DNA from 3 places in the Bradyrhizobium sp. LA2.1 genome. Region 2 is predicted to be linked to each of the others. Evidence: predicted binding sites of a transcription regulator. Region 2 holds the regulator's gene; each other region holds the start of a gene.
What was found. Region 2 encodes LexA, which represses DNA repair genes until DNA is damaged. Its sites were predicted from a motif close to TGTTCNNNNTGTGTTCNG; they were not measured.

Region 1 (7,842 bases), on a different contig from region 2:
TCGTCCATGTCGCTGTTGCGGCCACCGCCGCCGCCGGCGGCAACGGCACGGCGCGGCGCGCTGCTGACGGGACCGGAGGAGCCGAAATCGCCGCCCGGCTCGTCGCCGAAGCTGCCGCCTCCACCGCCGCCGCGGCCGTCGAGCATCGTCAGGGTCGAGTTGAAGCCCTGGAGCACGACCTCGGTGGAGTACTTCTCGGCGCCGCTCTGGTCGGTCCATTTGCGGGTCTGGAGCGCGCCCTCGATGTAAACCTTCGCGCCCTTCTTCAGGTACTGCTCGGCGACCTTGCAGAGCCCTTCATTGAAGATCACGACGCGATGCCACTCGGTCTTTTCCTTGCGCTCGCCGCTGTTCTTGTCGCGCCAGGTCTCCGAGGTGGCGATGCTCAAATTCGCGATCGGCCGCCCGTCCTGGGTGCGGCGGATTTCGGGATCCTTGCCGAGATTTCCAACCAGAATGACCTTGTTGACGCTTCCCGCCATCGCCGCTCTCCACTCCGAATGCCACTGAATTTTAGAAGGCCCGGGACGCGCCCGCGTCCTCTGCAACCTGTTGACGCGACCCTATACGCTTGCGCGGACGGATCGGCCCGTCACCCCTCCACTTATCCCCATATATAGCACCCCTGACGGGTTCGTTCCAGATTTGTTCTTATGACACCCCTCACCTTGTTGCATTGGCAAGACGACACCGCGCTGCACAAAGACGGCCTGCGCCAAATGGAATTTCCCCGAATTCCTGAGGACGGCGAAACAGCTTAACATTCATCAAGTTAGAAGCAGTTCAGATGCCGCCCGACTGTTGCATTCCGGAGACGGACTCCGCCTCCCGCCTAAGCTACGCTTGCCGCGAAATTAGATTCTTATAGGCGTCGCGCCTGATCAGCCGCTTCGGGGACTTCGAAAAGCGGTCAGAAACTGGGGGGACTGCAATGAATAAGATTTTGATTGGTATTACTGGTGCAATCGCGTTGGGGCTGTCGGCTCCCGCAAGCGCGGCAGATCTCGCTGCGCGTCCCTACACCAAGGCTCCGGCACCGATGATCGCGACCATCTACGACTGGAGCGGCTTCTACATCGGTATCAACGGCGGCGGCGGCACCAGCCACAAGTGCTGGGACGTCGATATCGGCGGTGGCGTTCTCGTAGGCGAAGGCTGCCACAACGCGACCGGCGGCACGGTCGGCGGCCAGGTCGGCTACCGCTGGCAGTCAGCCAACTGGGTGTTCGGCTTCGAAGGCCAGGGCAACTGGGCCGATTTCTCGGGTGACAACATCAGTGCGATCAGCGGCCTGCGCGATCGTTCGAAGATCAACGCCTTCGGCCTGATTACCGGTCAGGTCGGTTACGCCTGGAACAACGTCCTGGTCTACGTGAAGGGCGGCGGCGCCGTCGTCGGCGATCGCTACCGCAGCTTCGACGTCGCCAGCGGCCTCGAGTTCGACCGGGCCAACGAGACCCGTTGGGGCGGCACCGTGGGTGCGGGCGTCGAGTTCGGATTCGCCCCGAACTGGACCGTGGGTTTCGAATACGACCACATCTTCCTCGGCAACCGCACCATCGGCTTCACCGGATCCGGCAATTTCGCCCCGCTCGGCGTTGCCACACGCTCCGATCGCATCAGCCAGGACGTCGATATCGGCCTCGTCCGCGTGAACTATCGCTGGGGCGGCCCGATGATCGCAAGATACTGACATCCCTCTGAAATCGCTTGGAGATCAAAGGCCGGCCTCGCGCCGGCCTTTTTGCGTGGGCAACGGGAATTATAGGTCAGTCACCGTTACGTTTTGCGATTATTGTGGCTTTTGGGAGACACAACTTGCGGCTTTGCTCGTGTAAGCACGACATCAGTTGGACCACGGCGTCCGATGTCCTTCCGAACGCACGGAAGGCAAAAACAGAAACCGGGACTGGGATTAGTTTGAAAATGAAGAAGGTTTTGTTGGCTTCGGCCTGTTTGTTCGCTCTCGCTGCTCCGGCTTCGGCCGCTGATCTCGCGGCGCGCCCCTACACCAAGGCTCCGGTGGCGGTGGCCTCGGTCTACAACTGGACCGGCTTCTACCTCGGTATCGTCGGCGGCGGCGCCTGGGAAAACGGTTCCGGCGACCCGAAGATGAAGGGTGGCTTCGTCGGCGGCACCGCCGGCTACAACTGGCAGACTGGCAACGTCGTGTTCGGCGTCGAGGCGGATGGTTCCTGGGCTGACGTCAGCGCTTCGGTGACCGGCGCCACTGTTGTTCCCGGCTTCGGCGTTGTGACCGCAACGGCGAGCTCGAAGACCGATGCCATGGGCACCATGCGCGGCCGTATCGGCTACGCCGTCAATCAGGTCCTGTTCTACGGCACCGGCGGCTACGCCTGGATCGACAACAAGATCAGCCTCTCCGCTCTCGGCTTGACCGCGTCGGACAGCAAGTGGCACTCCGGCTGGACCGTTGGTGCGGGCGTCGAGGCGTTCTTCGCTCCGCAGTGGTCGGTCAAGGGCGAGTACCTCTATCGCAGCCTCGGCGGCGAGACCTACTTCTCGGGCGCCCTGCCCACCGGCACGCTCAACTTCCACACCCTGCAGGTCGGCGTGAACTATCACTTCGGGGGCCCGGTGGTCGCGAAGTACTGAGCTTCGCTTCCAACGCATCGCGTTACGAAAGGCCGGCCTTGCGCCGGCCTTTTTGTTTTTGCGCGTACCGATCCAGGCCAACCGATTCCCAGCGTTTTCGGGGAGAGCTGTGGCATCCCGGTGACACAACCTTCGGCTTCAATGGTGTAGAGCGATGACATCGGTTGGGTCATTGGGTCGGCCGTTTTTTGCCGACAAAGAGAAACGAAACTGGGGAATTGAAATGAAGAAGGTTTTGCTGGCCTCGGCCAGTCTGTTCGCACTCAGCGCGTTGGCTCCCGCCTCGGCGGCCGATTTGGCGGCCCGCCCCTACACCAAGGCGCCCATTGCTGTGGCCTCGGTCTACAACTGGTCCGGCTTCTATCTCGGCATCAACGGCGGCGGCGCCTCGAGCCGCAACTGCTGGGATGTCAACAACATCTTCGGCTTTGCGGGTCCGGACACGGCTGAAGGCTGTCACAATGCGACCGGCGGCGTCGTCGGTGGCCAGGTCGGTTATCGCTGGCAGTCGGCCAACTGGGTGTTCGGCCTTGAAGCCCAGGGCGACTGGGCCAACCTGAAGGGTTCGAATACGAGCTTGGTGCTTGCCCCGCCCCCGCTGGTCAACCAGACCAAGATCGATGGGATTGGCTTGTTCACCGGCCAGGTCGGCTATGCCTGGAACAACGTGCTCTGGTACGTGAAGGGCGGCGCGGCCGTCACGCACGCCAAGTACAACGGTCTAATCGGCGGCGTTGTCCTCGACAGTGCAAGCGAGACGCGCTGGGGCGGCGCGGTCGGCACCGGCCTCGAATTCGGTTTCGCGCCGAACTGGTCCGTTGCGATCGAATACGACCATCTGTTCATGGGCAAGCGCAACAACTCGTTCACGTTTCTCGGCATCAACGACCGCATCGACCGTATCAAGCAGGACGTCGACATGGGCACGGTCCGCGTGAACTACACCTTCGGCGGCCCGGTCGTGGCGAAGTACTAACCGTCGCCTCCGACGCCATCGCGTTACGAAAGGCCGGCCTTGCGCCGGCCTTTTTGTTTTCGCGCGTACGGCATGAGCGTTTGCGGACAAGTTCCATTTTTCGGCGCGCTGTGACCCTCCGGTGACAGACTGTCGCACCTCGAAGGTTGTATCGAAGATCGCAACAACTTTGGCCTTGGGGGGTCCGTCTTGAACAAGTTTATGCTTGCCGCCGCCGGCATAGTCGCGATGACCACGTCCGTTTCGGCGGCCGATCTGGCGGCGAGCCCCTACACCAAAGCTCCTGCCCCGATGATCGCCGTGGTCTACGACTGGAGCGGCTTCTACATCGGCGCCAACGGTGGTGGCGGCTGGAGCCATAAGTGCTGGGACATCGTCGCCAACATCCTCGGTGCGCCGGTCACTCCCCCCGCATCGGAGGGCTGCCACACCGCGACCGGCGGCGTGGCTGGCGGCCAGGCCGGCTTTCGCTGGCAAAGCGCGTCATGGGTGTTCGGCGTGGAAGGCCAGGGCGACTGGGCTCACCTTAGCGGCTCCAATGGACCGAGCCTGGCTGCCGGCGGCGTCGGCTCAGACCGCTCGAAGATCAACGCCTTCGGTCTCGTGACCGGCCAGGTCGGCTACGCCTGGAGCGATGTGCTGTTCTACGCGAAGGGTGGTGCGATGGTTGTGAGCGACAAATACGAAGGCTTCACCACCGCCACCGGCTTCGTGTTCGACAGGGCGAATGAAACGCGCTGGGGCGGAGCGGTTGGTGCTGGCCTCGATTTCGGCGTAACGCCCAACATCGTGGTCGGCGTCGATTATGTGCACGGCTTCATGGGATCGCGCGACAACCGCTTTACGTTCAACAACGGCACGTTCTCGCGCGCCGATCGGATCCGCCAGGACGTTGACATTGCAACGGCCCGCGTCAGTTACAGGTTCGGCGGCCCCCTCATCGCCAAATACTGATCTTCGCCTCCGACGTCATCGCGTTACGAAAGGCCGGCCTTGCGCCGGCCTTTTTGTTTTCGCGCGAGGGTGCACCCAACCGTCTTGGAGTCGTGAGGCGCGCGCAAGGCGTCCGCGAATGGCTTTGGCGAGTTGGGGACGTGACATGAAGACGTGGATGCTGGCTGCGGTCAGCCTGTTCGCACTTGGCGCGGTCGCGCCGGCTACCGCCGCCGATCTCCCGATCTACAAGGCGCCGACGGCCGCCGTTCCCGTCTACGACTGGAGCGGCATCTATGCCGGCATCAACGGCGGCGGCGGCTTGGCCCATGCCTGCTGGGGCGTGACCCGCGCGCTCGGCATCGCTGTCGATCCGGCCGTTGGCGAAGGCTGTCACAATGCGGGCGGTGGCACGGTCGGCGGACAGCTCGGTTATCGCTGGCAGAAGTCGCGTTGGGTGTTCGGCATCGAGGGCCAGGGCAACTGGGCCGACTTCAAGGGCAGCAATGTCAGCGTGGCGCTGCCGCTGTTCACCAACCAGACCAAGATCGACAGCTTCGGCCTGTTCACTGGCCAGATGGGCTACGCCGTCAACAACCTGCTCTTCTATGGCAAGGCCGGCGCCGCGGTGGCGCACGACAAGTACGACACCTTCGTCCCCGGCGTCCCGGCCGCGGTGTTCAACAGCGTCAACCAGACCCGCTGGGGCTACACCATCGGCATCGGCGTGGAATGGGGCTTTGCCGAGAATTGGTCGGTCGGCGGCGAGTACAACCATGTCTTCCTCGGCCATCACAGCGCCGACTTCGCAACGCTCGTCGGCGGCTTCGCCCAGCGCACCGACCGGATCGGCCAGGATATCGACATGGGCCTGATCCGCATCAATTACCGCTGGGGCGGCCCGGTCGTCGCCAAATACTGAGACAAAGCTTCCCACAGGAACCTCCAAGTCCTGATCATGTGCGGATTGCCCCAAATCCGCATTCAAACGCGAACGAAGGGCTGGCCTCGCGCCGGCCCTTCGCATGTTCCGGGGGCCCTGCTCCTGCCAGATGCCGCCAGCGCGCCAACAATCCGTTGACGATTCGCACACGCCACTGGAAATCCGTCCCCGTTCTTCCTACGTTCGCTGCCATACCCATCGGCGCCGATCCCGGTTCCGGGCGACGCGCGCCTTTTTTGTTGGCGCGATCGCGCACCTTTGGGATTCCTTGAGGGCAACTCGGATGGATGAAGTGATCAAGGCGAAGCGCCAACAGCAGAACGCGGGATCCAGCCTGCGCGCAATTACGATCCGTGGCGCGCGCGAGCACAACCTCAAGAATGTCGACGTCGAGATTCCCCGCGACAAGCTGGTGGTGTTCACGGGGCTGTCCGGCTCCGGCAAATCCTCGCTCGCCTTCGACACCATCTATGCCGAGGGCCAGCGCCGCTACGTCGAATCGCTGTCGGCCTATGCGCGCCAGTTCCTGGAGATGATGCAGAAGCCTGATGTCGACCAGATCGACGGCCTGTCGCCGGCGATCTCGATCGAGCAGAAGACGACGTCGAAGAACCCGCGCTCGACCGTCGGCACCGTCACCGAGATCTACGACTACATGCGCCTGCTCTGGGCGCGCGTCGGCGTGCCCTATTCGCCCGCCACGGGCCTACCGATCGAGAGCCAGACCGTCTCGCAGATGGTCGACCGCGTGCTGGCGCTGCCCGAAGGCACCCGCCTCTATCTGCTCGCGCCCGTCGTGCGCGGCCGCAAGGGCGAGTACCGCAAGGAGCTCGCCGAATGGCTCAAGAAGGGCTTTCAGCGCGTCAAGATCGACGGCACCTTCCATGAGCTCGCGGAGGCGCCGACGCTCGACAAGAAATTTCCGCACGACATCGACGTCGTGGTCGACCGCATCGTGGTGCGCGCCGACATCGGCCAGCGCCTCGCCGAAAGCTTTGAGACCGCGCTGAAGCTCGCGGAGGGCCTCGCCGTCGTCGAGTTCGCCGATGCACCTGCAGCGGCTGCGCCCGTCGAGGAGAAGAAGAAGACCGCAAAAATCCACGACAAGAGCGGGCCCGAGCGCATCCTGTTCTCGGAAAAATTCGCGTGCCCCGTCTCCGGCTTCACGATTCCGGAGATCGAGCCGCGCCTGTTCTCGTTCAACAATCCATATGGCGCCTGCCCGGCCTGCGGCGGCCTCGGCGTCGAGCAGCATGTCGACGAAGACCTCGTCATCCCCGACAAGGAGCTCCCCATCGGTAAGGGCGCGATCGCGCCCTGGGCCAAGTCGTCGTCGCCTTACTATATTCAGACGCTGACCGCGCTCGGCAAGCACTACAAGTTCACGCTGACCACCAAATGGAAGGATCTGCCGAAGAAGACGCAGAACGCGATCCTCCTTGGCTCGGGCGAGGACGAGATCAAGTTCTCCTACGAGGACGGCGTCCGCTCCTACGACACCAAGAAGCCGTTCGAGGGCGTCATCACCAACATCAACCGCCGCTATCGCGAGACCGAGAGCGAGTGGGCGCGCGAGGAGCTCGCAAAGTATTTCCACGACGTCCCCTGCGAGGGCTGCAAGGGTTTCCGGCTGAAGCCCGAAGCGCTCTGCGTCAAGATCGGCGGCAAGCATATCGGCGAGATCTCGGAGCTGTCGGTCAGGAAGGCCGGCGAATGGTTCGAGACCGTGCCCGAAGCGCTGAACACGCAGCAGAACGAGATCGCCGGCCGCATCCTCAAGGAGATCCGCGAGCGCCTCACCTTCCTGCTCGACGTCGGCCTCAACTACCTCACCCTGTCCCGCTCCTCCGGCACGCTGTCCGGCGGCGAGAGCCAGCGCATCCGCCTCGCCTCGCAGATCGGCTCGGGACTGACGGGCGTGCTCTACGTGCTGGACGAGCCTTCGATCGGCTTGCACCAGCGCGACAACGCGCGCCTGCTCGACACGCTGAAGCGCCTGCGCGACCTCGGCAACACCGTGATTGTGGTCGAGCATGACGAGGACGCGATCCTGCTCGCCGACTACGTCCTCGACATCGGCCCCGGCGCCGGCATGCACGGCGGCAACATCGTCGCCGAAGGCACGCCCGCCGAGATCATGCGCAACCCGAAATCTCTCACCGGCAAATATCTCACCGGCGAGCTCGAGGTCGAGGTGCCGGAGCGGCGCCCGCCGAACCATCGCCGCACCATCAAGGTGGTCAACGCGCGCGGCAATAACCTCAAGAACGTCACGGCCGAGATTCCGCTCGGCCTGTTCACGGCCGTCACCGGCGTCTCCGGCGGCGGCAAGTCGACGCTGCTGATCGACACGCTCTACAAGGCCATCGCCCGC
Region 2 (7,842 bases):
GCCGCAGGTCAGCCCGGCGGCGATGGCCTGATCGGTCCGCTTGAAATAGGAATCGGTGAATCTGGTGAGGATCACGGGGTGGCCGCCGGCCCAGGCCTTGCCGGGAAGTCCCTCGTCATATCCGAAGTGCAGATCCTCGCTCACGTCCCTAAACGCGGACAACCCTTCGCCGTAGAGGCCGCCGCCGAATTCCAGCCGCATGCGCGTGCGGTCAGGCACCCAGAGTTCAACGACGCGAATGAAGGTCTTCATCGAACGTGCCCGCCGTCTCAAGTCGCACCAAGCATCGGCCATTTGGCTGCGGAACGGACGTTCAAAATTCAGGCAGGACAGCGCAAACTTCGTGCGGTGGGAGACGCCACGGCTTGGTCCGCCCGATGGCGTTTCGCGGGACACAAACGACACCATCTCGCCGGCCTCGGCCGGCGATGGCGATTTCAATCCTGGCCCGACCTGCCGGCCGGGAATGGCTGCATCAGCCGATCGGCAGGCGGGTGATGGTTGTCCGGCTGTCGGTGATGGTCTGCGGCTTGTGCTCGCGCTCGCCGAGCGGCTGGGTCACCGGTAGCTGCAGCACGGTCGCACGCTGGCCTTCGACCAGCTGCGTCACCAGCACGGATTTGCCGTCGGGGAATTCGATCGCATCATGATGGCGATCGGGAATGTGCGGATCGATCTTGCCGAACTTGCCGACGCGCGAATTGACGGTGCGCGTCCAGATCCAGCGATTGTCGTAGCGGACGTTGTCGGCGAAGGCGAGCTCCGTCCCCGGGAGCAGGCAGACCGCGACGGTCGGATCGGCCGCGGAGGCAAAGCCGCGCGTCGAGGTGCCGCGGAAGGTTGTCGTGACGATCGTCTCGCCGACTTCGGCGGGACGCGACGCGACGGCATGCAGGCTGTAGTCACACATCGGGTGCTCCTCATGCAGGGATAGCGACCCACGTCTCTTAATCGAGGCGCAGGCCTCTATCAGAGTGGAAATACCAAACGTTCTGCCGGGTTGTAGGCAAATCTACGGCTCGCCGCCGCAGGCCGCAATCACATTAACTTTCCCGAATCCACCAGGAACAAAGCCCGCCCCTTTGCATTCTGCAGGCGCGTGTCAGCGCCCCGCAGGCGCCGACCAGCCGGAATATTGCCAGCCCGGCCGCGACGGTTGGCCGACGGCGTCGAGGGCCCTGCGGACTTGCTCGCCTACGGCGGTGTCCTTGCGGACATGGGGCCGCGATTGCGCGGCCAAGGCTTGCACGGCCAAGGCTTGCACGTCCAAGGCTTGCGACGCTGATGCTGCGATCAGCGCCACAGCAATTGTGCTCAGAACGATCCGGCGCATGACTTCTCCTCGAACCTGAAGGCCGCGAAGCAGGGCTGCTTCGTGCGGCGTGCCGAGGATTTACCGCTGGAGGAGGGGCCGGATAATCTGCGCGAAACCAGAAAGACTATCCAGCGGAAGCGGACAATCGTCCGCTCCAATCTCGGATCGGCGATGCCGATCGAAAGCGCGCGGGGCGCGAAATGACCAATACCGGCGCGTCCGGTATCAATACTTCCGGTACAGCCCGATCAGCTTGCCCTGGATCTTCACCCGGTTGGGCGGGAGGATGCGGACCTCATAGGCGGCGTTGGCGGGCTCGAGCGCGATCGAGGCGCCGCGGCGGCGGAAGCGCTTCAGGGTTGCTTCCTCGTCGTCGATCAGCGCCACCACGATATCGCCGGTATCGGCGCTCTCGTTGCGCTGGATCAGCGCCATGTCGCCGTCGAGAATGCCGGCCTCGACCATGGAATCGCCGCGCACTTCGAGCGCGTAATGTTCGCCCGAGCCGAGCATGTCAGGCGGTACGCTGATGGTGTGGCTGCGGGTCTGCAAGGCCTCGATCGGCGTACCGGCCGCGATGCGGCCCATCACGGGGACCGCGACGGGGCGCTCGCCCTCGTCCGCCGGTGGGCTCGAAGTCGTGCGGACCTTGCCGAGATTGCCTTCGATGACGCTCGGCGTGAAGCCGCGGCGGCTGCCGGCAGCGGCCTGAAGCTCGGGCAGCTTGATCACCTCGATGGCGCGGGCCCGGTTGGGCAGGCGCCGGATGAAGCCGCGCTCCTCGAGCGCAGTGATCAGGCGATGGATGCCCGATTTCGAGCGCAGGTCGAGCGCGTCCTTCATCTCATCGAAGGAGGGCGGCACGCCGCTTTCCTTCAGCCGTTCGCTGATGAACCGCAGGAGCTCGTATTGTTTGCGCGTTAACATCTCGACCAAAATCCCCCGGTTGATGTCGTTCGATTCCGAGACGCTGAATTCAGCAGTAAGCCGCTACATTCTCGAAACAAATCATGAACGGACACTATATGTTCGATACATGTTCCGCAACTGCTTAATTTACCGTGAACGCGACAAAGTTCGCGGAACGCACGCGAACGAAGCGCTTAGACGGGCAACCGCAAGACCTCGCAAGGCGTGCCGGCTTCGGCCTTCGACGCGAATGGCGCGCGCACGAGAAGTGCCTGTGCCGCAGCGAGATTCGCAAGCAGCGAGGAATCCTGGTGATTGACCGGAAGGGCGACGAGCGTGCCGTCGTCGCGCAGCTCGAGGCGTGCGCGCAGGTAATCCTCGCGCTGGTCGTTGGCGCCGACATCGCGGCCGAGCACCGCGCGTTCGCGGCGGTGATGAATCATCGAACGGCCCGAAAGCGCGCGAATCAATGGCACCATGAACAGGAAGCCGCAAACGTAGGATGACACGGGATTGCCGGGCAGGCCGATCACACGCATCGCCCCGAGCCGCCCGTTCATCATCGGCTTACCGGGCCGCATCGCGATCTTCCAGAACGCCATCGAGATACCTTCGTCCCTCAGCGCCTGCTGGACCAGATCGTGGTCGCCGACAGAGGCGCCGCCGGTCGTGATCAGGATGTCCGCGCCGCTCTCCCGCGCGCGGCCGATGCCGGCCGTGGTGGCCTCCAGCGTATCGGCGGCAACGCCGAGGTCGATGGTATCGGCGCCCTCGCTGCGGGCGAGCGCGTGCAGGGCGTAGCCGTTGGAATAGACGATCTGGCCGGGACCGGGCGTGGTGCCCGGTATCACCAACTCGTCGCCGGTCGCGAGGATCGCGACCTTCGGGCGTCGTCGGACTGGCAGTTGCGGGTAATTCATGCCGGCGGCGAGCGCGAGGTCGCGCTCGGTGAGCCGGGCCCCCTTGCGCAGCAGCACGTCGCCTTCCGAGAAGTCGACGCCGGCGGGGCGGATGTGCCGCCCCGTTACGGCGGCTTCCTTGATGGTGATGCGCTTGCCGTCCGTGATCGTGTCCTCCTGGATCACGACCGCATCAGCGCCATCGGGAACGACACCGCCGGTGAAGATACGCACGGCCTCGCTGGCGCCGACCGATCCCGCAAACGGGCGGCCCGCCGCGACCTCGCCGATCAGGGTGAGCTGGGAGTCGATCTTGGCCGCATCGACCGCGCGCACCGCATAGCCGTCCATTGCCGACATCGCTTGCGGCGGCTGCGTGCGCCGCGCGGCGACGTCGCGCGCGAGCACACGGTGGAAGGCCGCGTCGAGCGCGATCATCTCTTCAGGCAGCGGCTCTGCGCCCGCCAGCACCGCGGCGAGCGCGTCGGAAACCGGCATCAGGGCCACGGGTGAAAACTCCTGCTGGGCCCGTTCGGGCAAATCGGCGGCGAGAGTTCTAGCCGAGTGCAGGCGCAGAGGCAAAACAGTGGCCGCGCAGGATGATTTATCCTGCGTCATCCGCTCTGCGATGAAGGGTGAGCATCACGTCCGCCGCGGCATGATCCAGAAGGCGAGACAGACCGGTACGAGGATGGCCATGGCGAGGACGAGAAGGACGAGAGCCACGGCCAGCATCGGTCAGCCCCCCGGCGGCTTGTACGGACTGACGTCCGGCGCTGCGGGGCCCTGATCCTTGTCAGGCAGCGGGTCGGCCTGGGATTTCAGGTCGGCGGCCTTGCTGATCAGCTTGGCGGAAAGCTCAGAATCCGAGGTGGTCCTGGCGAATTTCATCAGCAGAGAGGCCTGCTTGGTGAGGTAGGTTTTGCCCAACACGACGATAAGCCCGATGTAGAATTCCCAACGGACTCATGAGTCCTGAGAGGGGCAATCGTTCCTGGAGCTCTGTATAAAAATGTACAAAGGGTTTTGGTTCCTCGCCCCCGGGGCAAAATAGTTCCATTCGCGGCCCGTCGGCTTGCCGGCCAGAGATCAGATGCCGAGCGCCTTGAGGGCGTTCCCGACGTCGCGGGGCGAGGTCACGTGGACCGTGGTCAGGCCGCGCGACCGCGCTCCTTCGATGTTCGCGGCAAGATCGTCGAAGAACACGATACGGTTCGCCGGCACGCCGATCGCGGCCACGACATGGTCGAAGGCCTCCACATCCGGTTTGCGCAGGCCGATGCTGGACGACAGATACAGCTCGCGGAAATGGCCGAGCAGGCCAGCATATTCCTTCGAGAAGTGGTCCACATGCGGCCGGTTGGTGTTGGAGAACGCGTAGAGCGGCAACTGCTTTGCCGCACGCGGCAGCAGCTCAGCGATATCGGGCATCTCGCCGGCGAAGATTGCGTTCCAGCCCTCCAGGAACTGCGCGTCCGAGATGCCGATCCCGAGCGCGACACGCAGCGAGTCAAAATAGGCCTCGTCGCTGATCTTGCCGACCTCGTGCAGCCGGTAGGCTTCGCTGTCCCGCACATAGCGCGCGACGATGGCTTCCGGCTTGCAGCCGGCATGTCCCGCCCAGCAGGCGATCGCCTTGGAGAAATCGATGTCGAGCACGACGCGCCCGAGATCGAACAGCAGCGCGTCCGCGCTGCCGGGAGAGAGCGAGCTCATTGCATCCTTTCACTCAATATCGATAGGGGTCGTGGTCGAACAGCGGGAACGCGCTAAACACGCTCGGCGCATTCGTTGCGGTCGCCTGGTGCAGGCAGGACTTGTCGACCTCGGCGAACGAGGTAGCGCCCAAAAGGCCGAGGCAGCGCAGCACCTCGTCCTCGAGCAGCTCCAGCATGCGCCTCACGCCGGCCTCGCCGGCTGCGGCCAATGCCCAGCATTGCAGCCGGCCGATGCCGACCATGTCCGCGCCCGCCGCGATCGCCTTGACGATGTCGGTGCCGCGGCAGAAGCCGCCGTCGACCATGATCTTGGCGCGTCCCTTCACGGCCTCGACGATCTCGGGCAGCACATGCATGGCACCGCGGCCGTGATCGAGCTGGCGGCCGCCATGGTTGGAGACGTAGATCCACTCCACGCCGTGATCGACCGCGATCCGGGCGTCCTCGGCGGTGGCGATGCCCTTCAGGATGAGCGGGATCTTGAACTTGTCCTTGATCATCTTCACGGTCCGCCACTCCAGGCCCTTCTGGTAATCGCCGCCGGTGGCGCGCAGGCGGCTCTCGCGAACATAGCGCTTGGCAATGTCACGTTCGCGACGGCTGTAATGGGCGGTGTCAACAGTCAGGCAGAAGGCAGCGTAGGCGTTCTTCTCGCTCCGGCTGACGACATCGGCCACGAAGTCGTCATCACCGCGCACATAGAGTTGATAGAGCCGCAGCGCATCAGGGGCGGCCTCGGCGGTCTTCTCCAGGCCGGGCTCGGACACCGAGCTCAGCATGTGCGCCGCGCCGAAGGTGCCGCAGGCGCGGGCGACGCTCGCCGCGCCATCCGGATCGAAGATCTCCAGTGCGCCGACAGGGGCCAGCACCACCGGCAGCCGCATCCGGCGCCCGAACAGCTCGACCGAGCCGTCGACCTCGCGGACGTCGCGCAGCACGCGCGGCCGGAAGGCGATCTCGTCCAGCGCCATGCGGTTGCGGCGCATCGTGGTCTCGGTCTCGGCGGCGCCGACGATATAGTCCCAGGCGTTCTGGTTGAGGTTGGCGCGCGCCTTGCGGATGAATTCGTGCAGGTTCTGGAATGGCTCGGCGCTGGCGCCGAGTTCGACGTTCCTTTCCGGCCGGATGCGGGGCGCGTCGTTCATTGTTGTCCTCCCGAGAATTTGAAGCGTTATTGTCATCGCCTATCGTGTCCGGCCCTCCAAAACCATCCTAAAATCGCATAGCTGCGAGGCGTGGGCCGGTCGGGCCGATTCCCGCCTTGCGCGAAACGGTTTCGGAACGTTGCCAAAAGTTTAGGCCCGGGCGAAGGGATTTTTACGATGTACCCGCCGGCGTGGCGTCCCGGCCTTGAAGAAACCAGAATGGTATTGTGAACAGCGGGCTGGATCGCCATTTGCATGGCGCCTCACAAGCCCAAAGCAAAGCTCCAGCAAGAAGGCCAGCCTATCCATGCGGAAAAACCTGCTGTTCCCCCTGGGCGCGCTCACGGGAGCGTGTCTAACCCTTCTGGTCGCCAGCCCGCACGGTGGAGTATGGGCGGCACGGGCGGCAGCGAGCGCGGATGATGCCTATTCCCGGCTCAATCTGTTCGGCGAAGTGTTCGAGCGGGTGAAGGCGAGCTATGTCGAGAAGCCCGACAATTCCAAGCTGATCGAGGGTGCGATCACCGGCATGGTGACCTCGCTCGATCCGCATTCACGCTACATGAACGACAAGGCCTGGACCGAGATGCAGGAGACCACCTCCGGCGAGTTCGGCGGGCTCGGCATCGAGGTCACGATGGAGGACGGCCTGGTCAAGGTCGTCTCGCCGATCGACGACACGCCGGCGTCCAAGGCCGGGATCATGTCCGGCGACCTCATCAGCAAGATCGACGGCGATGCCGTGCAGGGCATGACGCTCGAGCAGGCCGTCAACAAGATGAAGGGGCCGGTCGATACCCAGACCAAGCTCACCATCGTGCGCAAGGGCGCCGACGCCCCGCTCGACGTCGCGATCAAGCGCGAGATCATCCATGTGCGTCCGGTGCGCTTCCACGTCGAGAACGGCGACATCGGCTATATCCGCGTCACCTCGTTCAACGAGCAGACCACCGACGGCCTGAAGAAGGCGATCGCGTCGATCTCCAAGGAGGTCCCGCCGGAGAAGCTGGTCGGCTACGTGATGGACCTGCGTAACAATCCGGGCGGCTTGCTCGACCAGGCCGTCTCGGTGTCGAGCGCCTTCCTTCAGCGCGGCGAGGTCGTCTCGACCCGCGGCCGCAATCCCGAAGAGACCCAGCGCTTCACCGCCCATGGCGGCGACCTCACCAAGGGCAAGCCGCTGGTGATTCTGGTCAATGGCGGCTCGGCTTCGGCCTCGGAGATCGTCGCAGGCGCGCTGCATGACCACAAGCGTGCCACGATCATCGGCACGCGCTCGTTCGGCAAGGGCTCGGTGCAGACCATCATTCCGCTCGGCGCCGGCAATGGCGCGCTGGCGCTGACCACGGCGCGCTACTACACGCCGTCGGGCCGCTCGATTCAGGCCCAGGGCATCGCGCCCGACATCGAGATCCTCCAGGATGTGCCGCCCGAGCTGAAGGGCCGCATGGACACCATGGCGGAGTCCCAGATGCGCGGCCATCTGCAGGCCGCCGACGGCACCGAGCAGACCGGATCGCAGTCCTACGTCCCGCCGGAAGAGAAGGACGACAAGGCCCTGCATGCGGCCTACGACTTCCTGCACGGCGTGACCGCGAATGCGGTCGCCGCCAAGCCTGCGCCGAAGGCGGCGGTACCGAACTAAGCCTTACGACGTTCAGATATCGCCCGGGAGCGGATGACCGCTCCCGGGCGAATTCGTGCGGTGACGCTTCTAGTTGTTGGGAAGACCGCCCTAGCTTGCCTCGCGGCGCCGGCTTTCCTCGCCGCCTCGCTGGGCGAGGCGGCTGCGATGCAGCGCGAACAGCTCCAGCACCTTGTCGGCCGGTTTTGCGGCACTGAACAGATAGCCCTGC
Region 3 (7,842 bases), on a different contig from region 2:
TTCCCCAAATTCGGTGAGCGATAGCCGGCTTCGGCGAAAGGCCGCGTTGCGGCCTCGCGCATCGTGCGGGGCCAGCGTCGCGAGTTTCGGATCGAGACCCGTGATCACCGGCATTGGGCCGGACCCAAGCCCTTCGAGCAGCGGGCCCAATTCCCATTGATCGAACACGCGCGTTTGCAGCGGACCGTCCGGTTGAAACAGCTCCTTGGTACGGTTGTGCCCCCGCGCAATCAGGTCGAGAAGCCGCGCTTCCGTCGTACCTAGTCCGGTGATTGGTGATGGCAGTTCTGCCAGCAATTGTTCCATCGCAGGCTTCAGGAAGGGCAGCCTGGGGAAATCCCTGCCGAGCAATCCGAAACAGAGCTCCGGCGTTGGCGCCCGGTAGGCTTCCCAGGCCATGTTGGCGATCTCGAAGTCGCAGTCCGCGACCTCCAATTCCCGCACCATACGATCGCGAAGCTCTGTGCCGTCCGCTCCGCGCAGATCGAAATTGACACGTCGCAATCTCAGACGATCGGTGATCGATGGATGGGACCGCAAATAATCGAGGATCCAGATCAGTTGCAACTGACTATTGGGCTCAGGGTCGAACCACAGCTCGATGAGATCGACGCCATAGGTCTCGCAAAACCAAATCAGGCCTGTCTCCTTGTGCGCGAGACCGGTCTGAGGCAACCGGCCAACAAGATCGGACCAACGCACCTCCGGATCGCCTCTGACATAGCCTCCCGTCAGGTATTGCTCGAGGTGATGCGAGGTAGGCAGTGGCCCCGAAACGAAGCGAAAGATGAACGGGACGACCATGTCGGCGCGATCCGCATGGGCAAGACCAACGCCGGACGAACTGGTCAGGATCACACGCTTCATTGCCGACGCGCCCCACAAAACGAAACGGGCACTGACGACGTCGGCAACTCAACGTCCTCAGCGCCCGCTCCTCGCGAAAGTTCTTCGCGTTAGGCCTTACTCGTCCGCCGGCTCCTCGCCGTCGGCGTCACGCTCCGGTGCACCGGCGAGAATCTGCTCGGCGATCAGGCCGGAGTTCTGGCGGATCGAGGTCTCGATCTTGGCGGTGATGTCGGGGTTGGCTTTCAAAAACGCTTTCGAGTTCTCGCGGCCCTGGCCGAGGCGCTGGCTGTCATAGGAGAACCAGGCGCCGGACTTTTCGACGATGCCGGCCTTGACGCCGAGATCGAGGATCTCGCCCATCTTGGAGACGCCCTCGCCGTACATGATGTCGAATTCGACCTGCTTGAAGGGCGGCGCCAGCTTGTTCTTCACCACCTTGACGCGCGTGGTGTTGCCGACCACTTCGTCGCGCTCCTTGATCGCGCCGATGCGGCGGATGTCGAGACGGACGGAGGCATAGAATTTCAGCGCGTTGCCGCCGGTCGTGGTTTCCGGCGAGCCGTACATCACACCGATCTTCATGCGGATCTGGTTGATGAAGATCACCATGGTGTTGGATTTGTTGATGGAGGCCGTCAGCTTGCGCAGCGCCTGGCTCATCAGACGGGCCTGGAGACCCGGCAGCGCATCGCCCATCTCGCCTTCGAGTTCGGCCTTCGGCACCAGAGCCGCGACCGAATCGACCACCAGCACGTCCACCGCACCCGAGCGCACCAGCGTGTCGCAGATTTCCAGCGCCTGCTCGCCCGTGTCCGGCTGCGAAATCAGGAGCTCGTCGATGTTGACGCCCAGCTTGCGCGCATAGACCGGGTCGAGCGCGTGCTCGGCGTCGATGAAGGCGCAGATTCCGCCCTTCTTCTGCGCTTCCGCCACCGTGTGCAGCGCCAGCGTGGTCTTGCCCGAGGATTCCGGCCCGTAGATTTCCACGACGCGCCCCTTCGGCAGACCGCCGATCCCGAGCGCAATGTCGAGCCCGAGGGAACCCGAGGACACCGCCTCGACATCCATCGACCGGTCGTTCTTGCCGAGCTTCATCACCGAGCCCTTGCCGAACTGGCGCTCGATCTGGGAGAGCGCGGCGGCCAGAGCTTTACTCTTGTCCATGGAAGATCCTTCGACGATACGCAGGGCAGTGTTGGACATTGGGTCGTGCTCCTTATGGCGAGGATTCGCTAGAGGGACAAACGATTGGCGGGGCGGGCCGGCGATAAAAACAATGTACCCTATTTGTTCCAAGTTCGCAATATGTTCTTTCGCGGATTTTGGCGCTGGCCTGTTTCCGAGCGCAGCGGCCTAGTTTGAAAAGTGCAGTGGCCTGATTTGTTCTGGAGCTATTTTAACGTGCATTAGCAAACGGAACACGTCCATTCATATTGATGAACCAGACGTATTGTTCATCTACATGAACAGGGCCTCAGTGGGCGGCCTCTTTCATTCGAAGATGTCTTTCTTCCCGCCGTCGTCCTGATCTTGTTCGGCAAGGATTTCCTTGTCGATCCAGACCCGGAAGAGCGCGCCGCCCTAATCGATCTTTCTCAAATTGCTGATGGGCATCACGGACCACTAGTGCCCTACCCGCTCTGTGTTGGGGCGGTGCATTGTCAGCTATTCAATCCATTTTCCACTCAGTGGTTTTGGTGCGGGATGGAGGGAATCGAACCCTCACGGTTTTTTGGGCCAACGCCCTGGAAAGGGTCTCTCGAGGCCCTTTGGCAAGGCGCCGCGTTTACCAGTTTCGCCACATCCGCAATGCGCTTCCTGCATCAAAACGCGCAAGCTCGCCATTCATAGAATCACGGAAAAGCAGCGCCCTATCCGCCTCTGCGGGTGTGAAACGATCTCGTCTCCTACCCGTATCTATTTGGCTGGGGGATTTCAGTGCCCAGTTCGACGCAGCGCCCCCAAGCATCCATTTGAGCTTGGTCGCGTTGTGCCGTTGAACCTTCTCGTCATCCATTCGGACTGATCAATATCCGGGATTTTGCTGATCCCTCTCGGGGCTGGAACGCCGCCGCCTGCGCTTCATTTCAAGCGGGCGGCGTTTTCATTTGTGTCATGATCTGCCAGATCGGGTGTCCTAATTAGGACAGCACCCGGATTTTGGGCGCTGGTCTGTTTCCGGCCTCAGCGGCCTGATTTGAAAAGGACGGTGGCCCGTTTTATTCCGGGGGTTACGTTTGGTGCATCCGCGAGCGGAACGTCGCCGTCATAAATCCGCAATCCCAGCGAATCTTTTCACGGTGTCCGGCCTGTCTGAGGATGGTGCCGCTGGTAGTTTAGGGAGTCTGGGTGATGACGGAAAACACGCAGCAGCAGGCGGACAGGCGCAATCGGCTGTTGGAAGCCGCCACGCAGGAAATGATCAAATTCGAACAGAAGGAAAATGAGTTCCGCAGGCGCGATCGCCAGGAGCGCGCGGCGGAGCTTCGTCTGCCTTTGGATAAGATCAACGTCCACTGAGCGGCGCCGATAGTTTCACACGACTGTCATGGCACGTTCCTAGCATTGTCATGCGACGGGGGTCCGGCGCGCGGCTCTCCGTCCAACCTCGGCCTAGACCACCAGATGGGCGGAGAGCTCGCCGACCTCCTGAACCATGGCGGCACGCCCGGGTTAGCTCGGCATGTATCGCATCTGGTATTTTTCGCCTTCCTCGCCGTGACCGGGATCGGCTTCGTATTTCTGGTCACGATAACCCGCTTTGTGGGCGGATGAAGTAAGGCCGCCTCAGTAGGCGGCCTGACGGGAACGACTCTCGAACCAAGGGATTGAGATTCCGGTCTGTGGCGCGACACTCTCGCGCCATCCACCCGGAACGGTCCATCGTACAATGCGCGCGTTGGCGATGGGCCGGGTCTCGTGAGGCCGCCTCGGTTGGCGGCCTCTTTCGTTTCGTGAAGTCTTCCTTCCGCCAAGGAAGCCCCTCCGTACCGACTGGTTGATCCCGAATCTTGAGGATGCTGGCCGCCGGATCCATGCCGCGCCCGTTCTTTCTGCTTTGGCGACACCCCAGCTCAATAACATGGCGCTTAGTTGCGGCGGAGCGTGCTGTCCGCATTTGAGCCGTTGTGTCCCAAGTTGAATTCGGCAGTGTCCTAATTCGTAAAAGTTCCGAATGGCGGGACAAATTGAGGACTCGCTAATCCCCTGATCCGAGCGCACACTTTCACCATCACCGCCCGGATCGTGGCTACCATCGGTGACGAGAACGCTCCATCACAGCGCTCCCGCCCCCTCGAACAGGGAGCAGCGCCTTGCAAAGACGGCAACGCATCAGACAATCCGTATCTCTTCAGGACAGGCTGCGGGTCTTCGCTGACGATATCCGCACCCGGGCGGCAGAGCTTTCGCCCGGCGTTCTGAAGGATGAGATGCTGAGGAAAGCCCGGCAGGCTGACACCGCATGTCACCTCGAAGAGTGGGTCAATTCCTCGGGTTTGCAGGCACCGAAGTAAGCTGAGCATCGATGGCTCAGTATTTTTTCGACCTCAGGTCGGATGGCATCTTCTCGCAGGACAAGGATGGCGTCGAACTGCTGGACGCCGAGGCGGCACACGATATGGCGCTCGGCGCACTTGTCGATGCCGCCCGCGATGCGGTCATGGAAGGTTCGACGGGCCAGCATTTCGCGGTGGAAGTTCGTAACGGAACTGGCCGTGTTCTCGAAGTCACCGCCATTTTCAATTCCAGGATTTTCAGCAAGCAATGATAACGCCGCCTCAGTGGCGGCCTCTTTCACTTGAAGACGTCGTCTTCGCAATCAGCCGAAAGCTCGCGTCAAAGGCCGATAATCTGGCTAGACAGGCGAATAGTCCTTCGGCAATCCCGTAACAAGTACTGCCCCCACGACGTTCTTTCTTCGAGACAATACTGATTCTCAGAAATTCGCGGTACGTGGTGGCCCGATCCCCGCTGCGGCGTCCCGCAACGTGACATAAAACCTTGGCACAGGTTGTGCACACTCATCGTCACCGGGGTTTTGCATCCACCTCTCCGGGGCTGGAAAGCCGCCGCCCGCGCGATATTTAAGCGGGCGGCGTTTTTATTGATGTCGCAATCCGACAGTCCCGTTGTCCTAATTAGGACAGCGCTGGGATTTTGGTGCTGGGCCAACCTCCTGGTCCAAAGCGAATTTCGAAGCGGCTTGATTTTGAAAAGTTCACTTTGGAACTGAAGGTGGCTCGTCTGCATATTAAGTTCACTTGAACTCAAACCCTGCGGTTAGGACCCGTAAAGACGAGGTTGTGTCATGAAGCAGCGCCGTCGTTTCACGCAGACCGTGTCACTGGAAGAACGACTTGCCGGAGAAGCGAAACGCCTCCGCGAACAAGCTAAAGCCCTGCCTCACGGTCCTCAACGAGAGGACCTCCTCCGCAAAGCCAGACAGGCTGAGACCGGCTCGCACATGAGCGAGTGGCTGAGATCGCCGGGGCTTCAACCGCCCAAGCCAGCCTAGAAGCAGACGCGCCTGAGGTATCGCGTTGCCGGCACAGATCCGGATTCTGTCCCGGCGTGGTCATTCGCGTTGGCGGCATCAACGCTTGAGGATGAAGGTTTTCCCAATTCCTGCGGCTGGCCCGATGAACCTTGGCACGGGACGTGCAGACAAAACGATATCGGGATTTTACAATTTCCCTCCCGGGGCTGGAAAGCCGCCGTCCGCGCTTCATTTAAGCGGACGGCGTTCTTGCTTCTGAAGCCCAACAAGCAACCTGTCCTGACTTGATGTTCCGAGTGTCCCAATTGGGACAGCACCCGGGTTTGGGCGTGGTCTGTTTCCGACCTCACTGTCCGATTTTGAAACGAGCCGTGGCCGGATTTGAAGTCGTTCAATTGTCGCGAGGTGAGACAGCACGTCGCGGCAGGACGCAGTCACCCTCCACCTGTCACCGAGCGGCCCTTGGCAATCTACCGGTGATTGAAAACGCCATCACGCTCGCGCCTCGCTTCCCTCTTGGAAAGAAGCAACGCGGCAGAGCTTCGCGAAATCCTTCAGGCGCTCCGCAAGAAACTGAACCAACGCCGCCTCGATTGGCCGCCCCGTCTTGATCCGTCACCGCGTTGGCGCGGCTGCTGCGGCGACAGAAACCGAGGGGAACCAGAACACTCTTTCACCAAGGCGGACAAGCGGCCGCTTCGAAACGTCGCGGCCTGCGGGAACAAAGTTCATGCGAATGGACGATGACCGCATCGAGATCGTCTCCCTAGCATTCACGCGCCTCGTTCGCTCGGTTCGATTCAAGATGCTCTGCGAACAGGCTCAAACCGAAGAAGGGTCTGCCACTTCCAGCCACGACCGCTTCGATCAACGAGGTACGATGAATGGATCAATTGTACGCCGAGCGGTTCGATAGCTCCCAGAGTTCGGAACACCGCCCATTCATTTCGGTGGCAATACCCACCTTCCGCCGACCGGAGATGGTGCGCCGCGCGATTGAAAGCGTGCTGCAGCAGGAGCACGCCGACTGGGAAATGGTGATCAGCGACGACGAAGGTCCGGAAGGCGCGACTTGGAGCATCCTGTCCGAGCACGCGCGGAGCGACCCGCGCATTCGCGTTATCGAGAACCACCGCGGCCGCGGCCAGGTTGAGAATACCAACAACGCGATGCTCGCATGTCGCGGCGACTGGATCAAAGTGCTGCACGACGACGACTGGCTCACGCCAGGATCGCTTGCGACTTTTGCGGAATTGGCGAGGACGTACCCCGCCGCTGCGTTCATGACCTCCACATCTCATCTCGTTCAGGACAGCGGCATAAGGTACCGGCGAGGACGCCAAGTTTATCTGTATTCGGGCCAGCAGTGCCTGGCGGATCTCTATCTGGCGGGCAAGACCCGATTGCTTGGGATTGTCCCGTCGACCCTGCTGATCAACGGCAAGGTCATCCGGGCCGGTTGCCTGATGCGAAACTACAAGTCGATCAGTTGGGGCGTGGACCAACTGTTCTTTCTCGATCTCGCCTGCCAGGGCGACATGGTGGCGATCGACGACGGTCTTGTGTTCTACGACACGACCAACCACGCGAGCATCACGGCATTGGGATCGTTCCCTCAGATCGACCAGGAGACCATCGAACTCAAGCACCTCGCCTGGAGCCTTCTGGAGGATAAGCGCGGACTTCCCGATCCTGAAACGATGGTGCGTGCATTGCGGGTTGCCCGGCTGCGCACACGGATCCGTCAGCAGCCCCTGAGCGCAACGATCCGCGATGCGCTTCAAATCTTGCGCCCCTCGGTTTTGAAGGCGGCCAATTTGGCGATCCGAGCCTGGGCGCGCGCACCGGGTGCGATTGCAACCTTACCGGGGATCGCTCATTGCACGGATTTCCTGTGAGCTCATTCGGCAGTCCCGGTGTCAGAGTTGCCACAGGTGCGTTTGAGACACCGAGATAGGTGACCGAAAATCAGTCCCTCCCAAAGCCGCTCCCGTCTCCCGATCCGGAGCGCACCGAGGAAGCCGGACGGGAGTATGCCGCGGCCCATCGGTCGCGGGAATTTTTGGCAATGCGGCGGACTTGACTGCCGCGCGCCCGCATAGACATCGGGCGCAGCTGTTTCGATGATCGCCAGGCCCTTGCGCTCTCGGTCGGACATCATCCAACCGATGCCACCCATCCGAATGAAAAAATCTGCCCTGCGAGGGTGCCGGTCAGGCAATACGCACGTCTCCGTGGTCTGCCAATCCAAGACGATAAGGAAACCGTACCGGCCCTCGATATGCATTTGCGCATGCGAATGCGGGGCAGGAAAATTTGGCAATTATGTGCTGAAACGAACAGAGGCGCGGTGAGGGTCGACTAAACTCGGATTCGCTTGGTCTTTGCCAAGGGCCAAGCATCCCCAAGCGGCCCCGGCCTTCACCCCTATCAAGCCCCACCGGCCGGGGCCGTCTTCAGGGACGAGCCTGTTTCCTGGCGTGGTGGCCTTTGAT

Region 1: a site for LexA is predicted at 5,638-5,655, ahead of uvrA (excinuclease ABC subunit UvrA). Genes of this name have one in related genera too.
Region 3: a site for LexA is predicted at 2,145-2,162, ahead of recA (recombinase RecA). Genes of this name have one in related genera too.

The regions. Positions count from the first base shown of each region.
Region 1 covers NZ_JBEPQI010000008.1:373,648-381,489, forward strand. Annotated here, with positions in the region: gene ABIB95_RS18820 (single-stranded DNA-binding protein) at 1-482, opposite strand, end outside; gene ABIB95_RS18825 (outer membrane protein) at 932-1,693, shown strand; gene ABIB95_RS18830 (outer membrane protein) at 1,927-2,616, shown strand; gene ABIB95_RS18835 (outer membrane protein) at 2,840-3,592, shown strand; gene ABIB95_RS18840 (outer membrane protein) at 3,782-4,546, shown strand; gene ABIB95_RS18845 (outer membrane protein) at 4,692-5,447, shown strand; gene uvrA (excinuclease ABC subunit UvrA) at 5,752-7,842, shown strand, end outside.
Region 2 covers NZ_JBEPQI010000023.1:18,582-26,423, forward strand. Annotated here, with positions in the region: gene ABIB95_RS34235 (GAF domain-containing protein) at 1-252, opposite strand, end outside; gene ABIB95_RS34240 (hypothetical protein) at 476-910, opposite strand; gene ABIB95_RS34245 (hypothetical protein) at 1,103-1,333, opposite strand; gene lexA (transcriptional repressor LexA) at 1,541-2,242, opposite strand; gene ABIB95_RS34255 (molybdopterin molybdotransferase MoeA) at 2,419-3,630, opposite strand; gene ABIB95_RS34260 (hypothetical protein) at 3,862-4,056, opposite strand; gene ABIB95_RS34265 (HAD family hydrolase) at 4,213-4,839, opposite strand; gene ABIB95_RS34270 (alpha-hydroxy acid oxidase) at 4,853-5,986, opposite strand; gene ABIB95_RS34275 (S41 family peptidase) at 6,294-7,631, shown strand; gene ABIB95_RS34280 (bifunctional diguanylate cyclase/phosphodiesterase) at 7,722-7,842, opposite strand, start outside.
Region 3 covers NZ_JBEPQI010000004.1:333,887-341,728, forward strand. Annotated here, with positions in the region: gene ABIB95_RS09550 (hypothetical protein) at 1-867, opposite strand, end outside; gene recA (recombinase RecA) at 964-2,052, opposite strand; tRNA gene ABIB95_RS09560 (tRNA-Gly) at 2,545-2,657, opposite strand; gene ABIB95_RS09565 (hypothetical protein) at 3,202-3,369, shown strand; gene ABIB95_RS09570 (hypothetical protein) at 3,475-3,624, shown strand; gene ABIB95_RS09575 (hypothetical protein) at 4,316-4,648, opposite strand; gene ABIB95_RS09585 (glycosyltransferase family 2 protein) at 6,232-7,245, shown strand.